3 regions of the Micromonospora sp. RL09-050-HVF-A genome follow, and region 3 is predicted to be linked to each of the others. Evidence: riboswitches for the same ligand, from Rfam matches in the RefSeq annotation. Region 3 holds a riboswitch; each other region holds the start of a gene.
What was found. A riboswitch is a leader RNA that binds a small molecule or an ion and turns the genes downstream of it on or off. The one in region 3 is predicted to bind cyclic di-AMP.
Positions count from the first base shown of each region.

Region 1: another riboswitch for cyclic di-AMP. It lies ahead of J7462_RS22570 (hypothetical protein); the one in region 3 lies ahead of J7462_RS12090 (hypothetical protein).
Region 2: another riboswitch for cyclic di-AMP. It lies ahead of J7462_RS29895 (C39 family peptidase); the one in region 3 lies ahead of J7462_RS12090 (hypothetical protein).

Region 1 is NZ_JAGKQP010000002.1:5,085,647-5,089,795, forward strand. It holds gene J7462_RS22560 (helix-turn-helix domain-containing protein) at 19-369, opposite strand; gene J7462_RS22565 (carbonic anhydrase) at 581-1,315, shown strand; gene J7462_RS22570 (hypothetical protein) at 1,381-2,406, opposite strand; cyclic di-AMP (ydaO/yuaA leader) riboswitch at 2,410-2,541, opposite strand; gene J7462_RS22575 (YibE/F family protein) at 2,708-4,051, opposite strand.
Region 2 is NZ_JAGKQP010000002.1:6,823,659-6,827,807, reverse strand. It holds partial or broken gene J7462_RS29900 (CDP-glycerol glycerophosphotransferase family protein) at 1-1,218, shown strand, start outside; gene J7462_RS29895 (C39 family peptidase) at 1,451-2,347, opposite strand; cyclic di-AMP (ydaO/yuaA leader) riboswitch at 2,574-2,718, opposite strand; gene J7462_RS29890 (hypothetical protein) at 3,087-3,848, opposite strand; gene J7462_RS29885 (hypothetical protein) at 3,975-4,149, opposite strand, start outside.
Region 3 is NZ_JAGKQP010000002.1:2,826,723-2,830,871, reverse strand. It holds gene J7462_RS12100 (STAS domain-containing protein) at 25-387, shown strand; gene J7462_RS12095 (SRPBCC family protein) at 486-953, shown strand; gene J7462_RS12090 (hypothetical protein) at 1,084-2,145, opposite strand; cyclic di-AMP (ydaO/yuaA leader) riboswitch at 2,149-2,280, opposite strand; gene J7462_RS12085 (cation diffusion facilitator family transporter) at 2,513-3,427, opposite strand; gene J7462_RS12080 (AAA family ATPase) at 3,622-4,149, opposite strand, start outside.

The DNA of each region.
Region 1 (4,149 bases), 2.3 Mb from region 3:
GGCAGGTGGGCTGATGCCTCAGGCGTCGGTCGGGTGGGCCGTGGGCCCCGACGCCTGAGTCGGCGTGGTGGGGGTGAAGAGGGCGAGCAGGGCACCGACCTGGCGGTCGGCCTCGGCGGGGTGCCGGAAGTGACCGCTCGGGTCGATCGTGTACTCGTTGCGTCGGCCGACCCGGGTACGCCGCAGGTAGCCACCGGTCTCCAGGTCCGCCACGATGGCCTGGGCGGCCCGCTCGGTCACCCCGACCTCCTCGGCGACGTCCCGCAGCCGGGCGGTGGGGTTGCGGGCGATGGCGAGCAGCACGTGACCGTGGTTGGTGAGGAACGTCCAGTTCCGGGTGCTCCCGGTGCCGCCCGTCGTCGTCGCCATGACGTCATCGTATGGCCCGTACCTGGGAGGCCCGCCGTCGGCCGCCGGGTCGACCGTGGGCCTCGACCCCTGGTCGACATCGTGGCGACCAAAGCCTGAAACGTGGATCACGAAATCTTGACGTACCTTTCGCTGCGTGTGACCGTGGGAACACGGCCGTCGTCGCCGCCGGCCGGCGTGACCAGGTGCGATTCCGGACCGAGGTGAGGCAATGGCCCCGATCACTCCGACCCAGGCGCTGGCCGAACTACAGGCGGGCAACCGGCGTTTCGTCGCCGGGGAGCCCCACCACCCCAACCAGGGTGCCAGCCACCGGGCCGCCGTCGCCGACGGCCAGCATCCCTTCGCCGTCATCGTCGGCTGCTCCGACTCCCGGCTGGCCGCCGAGATCATCTTTGACCGGGGTCTGGGTGACCTCTTCGTGGTCCGGACCGCCGGGCACACCGCCGGGCCGGAGGTGCTCGGCAGCGTCGAGTACGCGGTGACGATCCTCGGCACCCCGCTGGTGGTGGTCCTCGGGCACGACTCCTGCGGGGCGGTGCAGGCGGCCCGGGAGGCGGCCCGTACCGGCACCCAGCCCCCGGGGCACCTCTACTCGGTGGTCGCCGCCGTCGGGCCGAGCCTGCGTCGCGCCGACCAGCAGGGAGTGCACGACATCGACGGGATCGTCGACATCCACATCGCGCAGACCGTCGAGGTGCTGCTCGGCAACTCCCCGGTGATCGCCGCCGAGGTGGCCGCCGGGCGGTGCGCGGTGGTCGGCATGTCCTACCGCCTCGCCGCCGGTGAGGTCCGCCAGGTCGCGCCGGCCCACGAGGCCGCCGCTCCCGCCACCCGGGCGGCTGCGCCCACCACCGCGGCGGCCGCTGCCGTCGTACCCGGGCCGGCCGTGCCGACGGGTGTCGACGCCGTGCCGACCGGCGAGCCCGCGGCCGTCCCCGGCTGAGGCGTACCACGCACGACGAAGGCCGCCCGGCTCAGCCGGGCGGCCTTCGTGCTGGTGAGGGCCGGCTACAGCAATGACACGTGGACGTGGTCGGTGTGGTTGGAGGGCCCGGAGTACGAACTCCAGCCGTTGGCCGGGAACCAGATCTGCCGGTTCCAGATCACGTAGTAGATGCCCAACCGGTCCGAGTTGCGGATCAGGAACGCGGCGAGGTTGTTGCCGTACATCCGGGTGTCGTTGTTGTGCCACGGGCTGAAGCCGCTCTTCTGCAACGACCAGTCGCACGCCTTGCCCTTGGGGTGCTCCCACGGCCCGCCGGGGCGGTAGCAGCCGACGAACCGGTTGAAGCCGGCCCGCTTGACCTCCTTGTACATGTGCAGCGTGCGCGGGGTGATGCAGCCGGACGTGGTGGGGTCGTTCTCGCTGCACGACTCGCCGCGCCAGTCGCCGTCGGCCGTCTGGCCCGGGGCGATCCGGGCGACCGGCGAGGTGGCGTCGACCAGGCCACCGGTGAAGCCCCGACCGCCGACCAGGGCGAGCGCCTTGTCGGCCTCGGTCTTCTTCTTGGCCATCAGGTTGGTCTGCTTCTGCTGCTCACGGACCTCGGTGTCGACGGCGAGCTTGGCCTGCTCGGCACGCTTCTTGACCTTGTTGACCTCGGCCAGCTTGCCGGCGTTGACCATGTTCAGCTCGTCCAGGGCGGCGGCCCGCCGGACGAAGGTGTCCGGGGCGTTGCTCTCCAGCAGCGCCGCGACCGCGCCGACCCGACCCGTCCGGTACGACTGGGCCGCGATCTCGTTGACCTGCGGAGCCAACGCCGCCAGCTCCTGCTCCGCCTTCTCCACCTCGATGGCGTACTCGAGTTGGCGCTTCTTGGACTTCTCCAGCCGGTTCTTCGCTGCCGAATACTCCCGGTTCGTCGCCTCGATGACGTCGGTGAGCAGCTTCGGCTCCTCGTCCTCCTCGTGCCCCGAGGGGGTGGGCGCGTTGGGTGCTGCCGCCGCGGGGGAGGCGGCGGGCCCGGCGACCAGCGCCAGGGCGGCGAGCACGGCCACCACCGGAGTCCACCAGTGGCGTAGGGGTGCCGTCACAGTTGTCCCTTCCGTCGACCGCCGACCGGGTTAGCTGACGGGTTCGGGACGGAAGTGGCCCCTACCGCTGGCGCGGATTCACCCCAGGTGCTCGGTTCCCCGGCTCGCCGTACGGCGATTGGGCGGTGGCACCGCTGGCTCCGGTGGGCGCCTTCGGCGGTGACCGGCAGCGAGGTTACCCGAGAGTCGTACCGGGGATCTACGGTCACAACCCGGCAAAATGCGTATTTTCCCGATAGCGAGGGGTAATCAGTGACGCGACCGACAGCCGCGACCTCACCTCCGGTCACACAGCGCAGTGTCACCATGCGGTGTCCGTGCTCCTTTCCGGGTCTGGCCACCGTGCGGGGGCCGGGGTGGACGGTTCGCCGTGCCGGGGGCCGCTCAGCGCCGCCAGCGCCTCGGCACGGTCGGGGGCGGGGCGTGGGGTGGGCGTCGGTCCGGTCGCGTCGGCGTCGGCGGGACCGCGCCCGGCGGTGACGACGAGCGCGGCCAATCCGGTGGTCAGCGGCACCGCCGCCACCAGCCCCAGGGTCGCCACCGCGCTGCGGACGATCTCCTGGGCCAGGAACTCGCTGGTCAGGATCTGGCTCACCGGCCGGCTGTCGGCGGTGAGCAGGAGCAGCAACGGCAACGAGGCCCCCGCGTACGCCAGCACGATCGTGTTGACCGTGGACGCGATGTGCGCCCGCCCGACCCGGGTCGCCGCCCGGTAGAGCTGCAACCGGGACAGCCCCGGATTGGCGTGCGCCAGCTCGGTGACGGTGGCCGACTGGGTGACCGTGACGTCGTCCAGGACGCCCAGCGAACCGATGATGATCCCGGCCAGCAGCAGTCCGTGCAGGTCCACGTCGCGCTGGTACATCGACAGCGTGGTGGCCTCCTCGCTGCCGTACCCGGTCAGATGGGTGGCGGCGGTGGCCAGCGTGCCCAGGACGCCGGTCAGCACCAGGCTGCCCAGCGTGCCGAGCACCGCCACCGAGGTCTGCGCGGTGACCCCGTGGGTCAGGTACAGCACCACGAACATGATCAGCGCGGCGCCGGTGACCGCGATCGGCAGCGGTGCGCCCCCGGCGGAGATGCCCGGCACCACGAAGGTCAACAGGATGGCGAAGCTCGCCCCGAGGCCGGCCAGGGCGGCCAGCCCGCGCAGCCGGCCGAACGCGACGATCGCCGCCGCGAACAGGGCGACCAGCCAGAGCAGCGGCATGCCCCGCTGGTGCTCGGCGATGTGGTAGCTGCTCACCGACGGGTCGGTGGGGTCGGCCAACGCGACCAGCACCACCTCGTCGCCGACCGCCACCGTCGGTGCCCCCGGCCCCGACGGGACCGGCGTCTCGACCTGCTCACCACTGTCCGGGCCCTGCCCGACGGTGACCGTCACCGTCCCGCACGGCCCGTCGGCCGCCCCCGACGGGCCGTCGGGGGTCTGCGGGGCGGGCGGGCACGGCTCGGTCACCACCCGGGTCACCGTGCCGTGGTAGCGGGGCACCTGCTCGCCCTGGTCGATCTTCGGGGTCTCCCCCGGCCAGAGCAGCAGCGTGGCGATCACCGTGACGACGATGAGCGGCACCACCGTCATGACGAGGATCCGCCGCACCCGGGGTGGGGTGGACGGAGCGGGACGGGTGTGGTCGGCGCCCATGTGCGAGTACTCCCAACGATCCGGGACGGGATACGTGTCAGCCGGCCAGCCGGTTCATCCACGGGCGGCGGGTCGTCGGACGATGGTAGCCAGCACCA
Region 2 (4,149 bases), 4.0 Mb from region 3:
GTGGTCGCGGCCGGCTGCGGTGCGGTCGGCCTGGACCTGGCCCGGCGGCGGTTCCGGCCGTCGGGCGGGGGCGGCCCGGTGACCCGGGCGCTGCGCGCGCACCAGCCGGAGTTCCTGCTCTACTTCTCCGCCCCACCCGGCTCGGAATACCAGGTCACCATGTGGCTGCCCTACCTGGAGCGGCTCGGCCGGCCGTTCCTGGTGCTGCTGCGGGAGCCGGAGTTCCTGCCCACGATCGCCGCCGCGACGAGCGCCCCGGTGGTCTACTGCCCCACCCTCAAGGCGATGGACGAGGCGCTGGTGCCCAGCCTGCGGGTGGCGTTCTATGTCAACCACGGGGCGAAGAACAGTCACTGCATCCGGTTCACCCAGCTCACCCACGTGCAGCTGCACCACGGCGACAGCGACAAGGCCCCCAGCGCCAACCCGGTCTCGGCCATCTTCGACAAGATCTTCGTGGCCGGTCCGGCGGCGATCGAGCGGTACGCGCGGGCCGGGGTGGAGATCCCCGCCGAGAAGTTCGTCGTGGTCGGCCGCCCGCAGGTCGAGGCCATCGAGGTACGCCGGGAGGCCCGCCCGCTGACCGCCCCGACCGTGCTCTACACCCCCACCTGGACCGGCCACCACGCCGACGCCAACTACTGCTCGCTGCCGGTGGCCGAGCCGCTGCTGCGCCGGCTGCTCGACCGGGGGGCCACGGTGATCCTGCGCGCCCACCCGTACACCGGGCAGAATCCGGCCTCGGCCCGGCAGTTGGCCCGGCTCACCGAACTGCTCGCCGCCGACCGGACCCGCACCGGCCGGCAGCACCTGTGGGGGGCGGCGGCCAGCCGCGAGCTGAGCCTGACCGAGTGCGTCAACCGCTCCGACGCGCTGGTCTCCGACGTCTCCGGGGTCATCTCCGACTACCTCTACTCCGGCAAGCCGTACGCGGTGACCGACCTGGGCGTCGACGGCGACGAGTTCCTGGACCGGTTCCCGCTGGCCCGCTCCGGTTACGTGCTGCGCCGGGACATGGCCAACCTGGACGAGGTGCTGACCGGGCTGCTGGACACCGACCCGTTGGCGGCGGCCCGCTGGCAGACCCGCCGCCGTTACCTGGGCGACTTCCCCGCCGACGCGTACGCCGAGGGTTTTCTGGCCGCGGCCCGCCGCGAGCTGGAACCGGGCTGGGCCCCGCCGACCCCCCGTGCCCCCGCCGCCCCCTCTCCCCCCACGCCTGACCCGCACCCGCCTCCGCCCACACCCGCTCGCGCCCGCACCCGCCTCCGCCCGCACCCGCCTCCGTCGGCAAGATCGTGCTCGATCCATGTTGTAGTGGCCTTCTCGCAGGAGGCCACTACAACCATGTTCGAGCACGATCTTCGTCCGGCCGGCCGGGTCGACCCGGGGACAGCGAACCGCCCCGGCCACCCGTGGTCGGGCGGCCGGGGCGGGTGGGGTGGCTCGGTCAGGCGGAGTAGCCCCGGGTGGCGATCCAGTTCGCCAGGGTGGTCACGCTGACCCAGTAGGCCGGCAGCGACGGGTCGGCCGAGTCGGCGATCCGCACGGTACGACCGTTGTCCCGGTAGCCCACGGCGGCGATGTAGTGGCCGCCGGGGAAGGAGTGCCAGCCGCCGTCGAGGTCGGTGGCGTCCCCGGCCACGTTCGCGACCACGGCCCGCTTGTCGGCGACCGCCGTGACCACGTCGGCCCGCAGCCGGTCGATCTGCGCGTCGCTCGGCGTGCCGGCGAACATCCTGGTCCGGTACGGGTCACCCTTGACCACGGCGTTGAGCACCCGGGTGGTGTCCTCGGCCGAGTTGGTGCCCATCTCGGTGGTGCCCAACAGGGCGGCGAGGTCGTCCTGGCCGCGCTCGATGCCGGCCGCGCTGAGCGCGTTGCGGACCGCCGCCGGGCCGCAGTAGTAGTAGGTGGTCTGGGCCTGGTAGTCGTAGCGCAGGACCTTCGACGACGGCGGCTTCGGGGCCGCCTTGCGGGTCAGGTCCGGGTCGGCGGTGGCCCTGGCCTTCGCCCGGGTGACGCGCGGCGACGGGGCGTCGCTCGCCGACGGGCTGGCCGAGGGGGTGGCCGACGGGCTGGTCGGGGCGGGGACGGCGACCCGGGCCTGGGCGCGGCTGGCGACGTCGTCGAGGCGGGGGCGGTCTCGGCCACGGCGGTGGCGCGCTGCTGGTCGGTCGGGGCGTCGTCGACCCCGGCGGCCAGGGCGGTGCCACCGGCGGCCAGGACGAGGACCGCCGCCGAGCCGACGACCATCCGGTACGGGCGTCGGGTGCCCAGTAGGCGGAGCTGTCGTTTCATGTGGTGCTTCACAGGGTGTTCCTCCACGGGGCGAGGCGGCGGGCACAACCCATCGGCACGCGGCGGACACGCCACGCGCGGATCGGGTGTTGCGCCGCTCGTTCGGCAGGGACCGCCCGACGGGGGGCCGGGCGGATCGGCGGCTCGCCCGGCAGGGGCCGGGCGGCGGGGCACAGAGCCGGGTCAGCGCGTCGGGCGCGACGGTCCGGCGGTGCCCCGGCACCGAGGTGGAGGAACTACCGAGGGGGTGGGGTCATGCTGCACGAGGAGGGAACTCCTTCCTTTGCCGCCGACCGGGTTAGCTGACGGATTCGGGCGGGAAGATCGCCCTACCCCGGGCCGTGGCCCGGAGATTCACCCCAGGTGGTGCGTGTGGGTCCCCGGTTCGTGACTGGCACGATTGAGCGGGTCGGCACGGCGTCGCCTCTTGCGATCGGAAACCGCACCGGACCGCAGCGACACTACTGGCCGGTTTCCCCCCTCGCCAAGCCCGTTGAGCTGCACAAACATGGGCTGGACGAGTCAGTTTCGGGGCACTCGGGCACTGACCCGCCACGCGTGGGACGGTCGGAGCGCCCGGGCCCGTCCAGGCGAAAACCCGGACGGCGGGGCACCGACCACCGATGATCGTCGCAGTCGATGTGACCGACTGTGACCAGGTGTCCGGTTTCCACCCGCAGTGACGGCACCCACAACCCGCAGATAACAATTCAGTCCCGCCGACCCGCCGACCCGCCGACCGGTCCGGCTTCGCCAACCAGCGGCCGGCCGACCTGACGGCCGGGTCAGCCGACCCGGGCCGGACGCCAGCGGGTGGCGGGGGCCGGGCGGGTGGCGGACGTCGCCGGACGGGGCAGTGGGACCCGGGTCGGCCGCCACCGTTGCGCCGCCGCGTGTGCCTCGGCAGCCAGCGACCGGGCCGCCTCGGCGGCCAGTTCGGCGTTCCGCCACGCCGCCCGTTCCCGCCCGACCGCAGCCCGGTACGCCGTACGCCGGTCCTCGCGGACCGCGCGGGCCAGCATCACCTCGTGCTCGACCGGGTGCCGACGCGGGTCCCAACCGTCGCGGTGCGCGAAGACGTCCCGCAGCCGCTCCACCGACAACTCTCCCCGCCAGTGCGCCGCCACGGCCTCCTGGTGCAGCCACCGCTCCCGACCGGCGTACTCGGCGGGCGTGCGGGGAGTACGCGGGCTGGGCAGCGCCCGGGCACCGGTGAACCGGCGGGCCAGCGTCTCCGCCTCGTCGTACGCCTGCCAGGCCCGTTCCAGGGCGTCGTGGGCCGCCAGCCAGGCCACGCGGTGGTGGCGGGCCCTCCGGGCGGCTCCGGAGGCGGCGACGGCCACCTCCTCCGCGTAGCGACGCAGGTCGGCGACGGGGGGTGGGGCGTCGGATGCCGGCGCGGCGGCAGTGGCTGCGGCGGCCGGTTGGTCCCGCTCGGGCCGGGCCACCAGGATGGTGATCCCGGTCAGCGCCAGGACGAGCAGCGCGGACCAGATCACGGTGGCGGTCGGGACCTCGATCAGGAACTGGGAGAGCACGGTGTTCACGGTCGACACCTCGCAGGCGGGATGCGGAAGAGGAGGCCGTACCGGCGGCGGGAACATCCGGCCGGACGGTGCGGGTGTGGTGCGTGGCGGAGGCGGTCGCGGGTGGGTCGGCCCCCGCGTGGGCGGTCAGCCCGCCGGGGGTGCCCGGGGGGCGGTGGCGACGGGTGTTCGACCGGCCGGCAGCGCCGGGGGCGGGGCGCTCCGTGCGACGCCGGCCGGCACGACGGCGTCGACCCGGTCTGCCGTCGGCACGGCCAGCACCACGGCGGCCCGGTCCGCTGCCGGCACGGCGAGCACCACG
Region 3 (4,149 bases):
GGACGGGCGAGTGGAGGTGCTCGCGTGAGCCTGTCGATCGTGAAGTCGGTCCTGCCGGCCGGTGTCATCGAGATCGCCCCTCGTGGCGAGATCGACGTCGACACCGCCTACGAGGTACGTGAGGCGATCGCCGAGGTGCTGGCCAAGGGCCGGCCCGCCCGGATCGAGCTCAACATGCGACTGGTCACCTTCATCGACTCCGTCGGGATCAGCGCGATGGTCGCCGGGTTCCAGACCGCCGAGGTCAGTGGGGTCAAGTTGATCGTCACCGAACCGAGCCGGTTCGTGCACCGGCAGCTCTGGGTCACCGGTCTGCTCGGTCTCTTCGGCGCTCCGGAGCCATACTTCGCCGGTGCCGCCACCCCCGAGGTGCTGCCGGGCGCCTGACCGCACCACCGGCCCCGCCTGAGCCCGCTGGCCTGGGACGTTGCCAGTCCGTCCCGGGTGCGGCACGATCGTGCGACCGACGACGGTCAGGAGGCCCGGTGGTCCGGCGGGAGAGCTTCAGCTACACGGTGCAGGCGCGCTGCGCACAGGCGGACGCGGTGGCCTTGCTGAGCGACCTGTCCCGGCAGGAGGAACTGCATCCCCTGATCGTCCGGGTGCGGCGGTTGCCCGCCCGGCCGGGCGCCCTGGCCAGCTATGCGATCACCGATCGGCTGGAGTTGGGGCCGCTGCGGTTTCCCGTCACCTATCAGGCGGATGTCCTGCAGGTCGGCGACGACGAGATCGTGACGGTGGCCCGACAGCAGCCGGGCACCACGGTCCGCAACCACACCCGGCTGCGGACGGAGGGTGACCTGCTGCGGATCGACGTGGAGATCACCCTCGCCGCGCCGGCACCGTTGTTCGGGTACGCCTTCCGGCAGGCCCGCGCCGCTCACCTCGGGCTGGCCAGCCGGCTCGGCGCGGTGCTGGACGGCCGGGCCGGCGACCCGTCTGCCGCCGGCTGACCTGGGGCCGACCTGCGACACCGGGCCCGACCCTGCGGTCGGGCGGTGTTCCGGTGGCCCGTCGGGCGGTCTTCCGGTTGGCTGTCGGCGGTGTTCCGGTGGCCCGTCGTGGACGGGCCACCGGGCCAGCTCAGTACATCGACAGGTGCACGTGGTTGGTGTGGTCGCTGGACGGGTCGCCGTTGCCCCCGCTGTACGCCTTCCAGCCGCTGCTCGGCAGCCAGATCCGCTTGAACCAGATCACGTAGAGCACGCCGAGCCGGTCGGCGTTACGGATGAAGTAGGCGGCGAGGTTGTTGCCGTACGTCCGGTCGCCGCCGCTGGCCACCCCGCCGAAGCCGTTCTTCTGCGCGGCGAAGTCGCACGCGCGGCCCTTGGGGTGTTCACCGGAACCACTGGGACGGTGGCAGGAGACGTACCGGGTGAAACCGGCCGCCTTGGCCTGCTGGAGGGCGTTGAGGGTACGCGGGGTGATGCAGCCGTTGGCCGGGGTCGGGTCGTTGACGCTGCACGACTCGGACGGCCAGGAACCGTCGGAGTTACGGGGCGCCCCCTTGGCGTTGCTGCTGGACGTGCCCTCCGAACTGCCGGAGTCGTTGGAGGAGGTGGGGGCCGGCTTGTCGGCGGCGGCCACGGCCAGCGCGCGTTCGGCCTGATCCTTCCGCTTGCCCATGGTGGCGACCTGCTTGCGCTGCTCGGTGATCTCCCGACTGACGGCGGCCCGGGTCCGGGCGGCCTGGTCCCGGGTCTCGATCATCTTGCGCAGTTCCTGGTCCTCCCGGGCCGCGACCGTCTCCAACGCCGACGCGCGGTCCATGAAGCCACCGGGGCTGTTGCTGTTGAGCAGGGCGGACATCGGCCCGAGGCGGCCGGTGCGGTAGGCCGCTCCGGCGATCTCGCCGACCTTGCCGGTCTGCGTGACCAGCTGGGCCTCGATGGCCTTGAGCTGGCCGTCCAACTCCTGCTGACGTCGGGTGGAGCGCTCGAGGGCGGTCTTCGCGTCGAGCCACCCCTTGCTGGCCGCGTCGAGCTGGTCGCGCAGGGCCGGGGTGCCGCCCTCCTCGTCGTCGCCGGGGGCGGCGAGGCGGGTGGTGGGCGCGGCGACGGCCGGGCTGAACGGCGCGGACGACACGCCCAGGGCGAGCGCCGTGACGACTGCGGCCAGTAGTCGCGTGGTGGTGCGTACGTGCATGTGATGTCCTTCCGTCAGCCGCCGACCGGGTTAGCTGACGGGTTCGGGACGGAAGATCCCTACCGCTGACGCGGATGCACCCCAGGAACGTGGTTCCCCGGTTCGCCCTGGTGGGCGATTAGGCGGCGGCCACTGCCGGCGCCGGTGGGCGCCGCCTGGCGGTGGCCGGAGCCGAGCCTACCGGTACGCGTGGGACAGCTGCCTACCTCGTGACTGAGGGTACGAGAGTGAATACTGCCAAAAGGTGTGAACGGCGCAAATTGCCGTTGATCTACAGCGCGATTCCCGGAGAGTGGGCCCGACCACCGGGCACGAGACGGCGGCCGGGTGGCAGGGCGGCGGCCCGGCCGCAGGGCGGCAGTCGGGGTCACCAGTGGGTCGGGCCGCATGCTCCGGGGGTCGCTCGGGGCTCGATCTGAAGAGTGGCGTGCTCGATGTGGAAGTCCTCCCGCAGGGCACCACGGGCGGCGGCGAGCACGGTGCCGGCCTCGGCGTCGCCGGCCAGGGTGAGGTGGGCCGAGGCGACGTCCATGCCGGAGGTGAGCGTCCAGACGTGCAGGTCGTGCACCTCGGCGACGCCGGGCACGGCGGTCAACCGGTCGTGTACGGCGGTCACCGGGAGATGCTCCGGGGCGGCCTGCACCAGGATGCGCACCGCCGCCCGCCCGAGCCGCCAGGTGCGGGGCAGGATGAACACGCCGATCGCCACGGCGACCACCGGGTCGGCCCACCACCAGCCGGTGCCGGCGATCAGCAGCGCCGCCGCGATCACGCCGAGGGAGCCGAGCAGGTCGCCGACCACCTCCAGGTACGCCCCGCGCAGGTTGATGCTCTCCTTGGCCCCCTCGCGCAGCAGGCCGAACGCGACGAGGTTGGCGAGCAGGCCGAGCACCGCCACCACCAGCATCGGGCCGGCCAGCACCTCGGGTGGCTCGCCGAAGCGGCGGACCGCCTCGATCAGCACGTAGATCGCCACCCCGCTGAGCAGGACGGCGTTGGCCAGCGCGGCGAGCACCTCCAGCCGGTAGAGGCCGAAGGTGCGCTGCGGGTCCTGCGTGGCCCGCCGGGTGGCGGTGATCGCCGCCAGGGCCATCCCGATGCCGAGGACGTCGGTGAACATGTGGCCGGCGTCGGAGAGCAGGGCCAGTGAGCCGGTGCCGAACGCGGCCACCGCCTCGACCACCATGAACACGGCGAGCAGTCCGAAAGCCGCCCAGAGCCGACCGCGGTGCCGGTGTGCGGCGTTACTGACCGTCGCACTGTGGTCATGACCTGCGCCCACGTCCACACCTTCCGTCGCCGCTGCGGACCCGATCCAATCTATGCTCACATCGCTATGTATGCAAGTGACAGCCGGGCCTTCGGCCAGGAGCGACAGCAGGGGCCGTCGACCCAGCACGACAGCGGGGTCGCCGACGACCCAGAAGCGTTCGGTGTGGCCCTCGACCAGGGGCCGGGCCGATCGGGGCCGGTGGCTCAGCCGGTGGGGTCGATGGTGGTGAGGCGCTGGGTGGCCCGGGACAACGCGACGTAGAGCGTCCGTACCCCCGAGCCCGGATCGGCCCGGATCTCCCCGGGGCAGACCAGCACCACCCCGTCGTACTCCATGCCCTTGGCCTGGAGACTCGTCACCACCTGAAGCCGCGCCCCGCCCCGGTCGCCCAACCAGCCGGCGACCTCGTCGCGGCGCGGCACCGGCGTGATCACGCCGACCGTCCCGGCCACCTCGGCCAGCACCGCGTCCACCGCGTCCACCGTCGCCGGGGCCAGCTCCGCCGCCGGCACGTGCAGCGCCACCGGCTCCACCCCGGTGGACCGCACCGCACTCGGCAACTCCAGGTCGGGATAGAGCCGGCGGATCTCCGCCGCCGCCACCGCGAAGATCTCCGCCGAGTTGCGGTAGTTGGTGGAGAGCGTGAACCGGTGCCGCCGCCGCCGGCCCAGCGCCTGGTCCCGGGCCCGGTCCAACTCCTGCTGGTCGCCCGTCCAGGCGGTCTGCGCCGG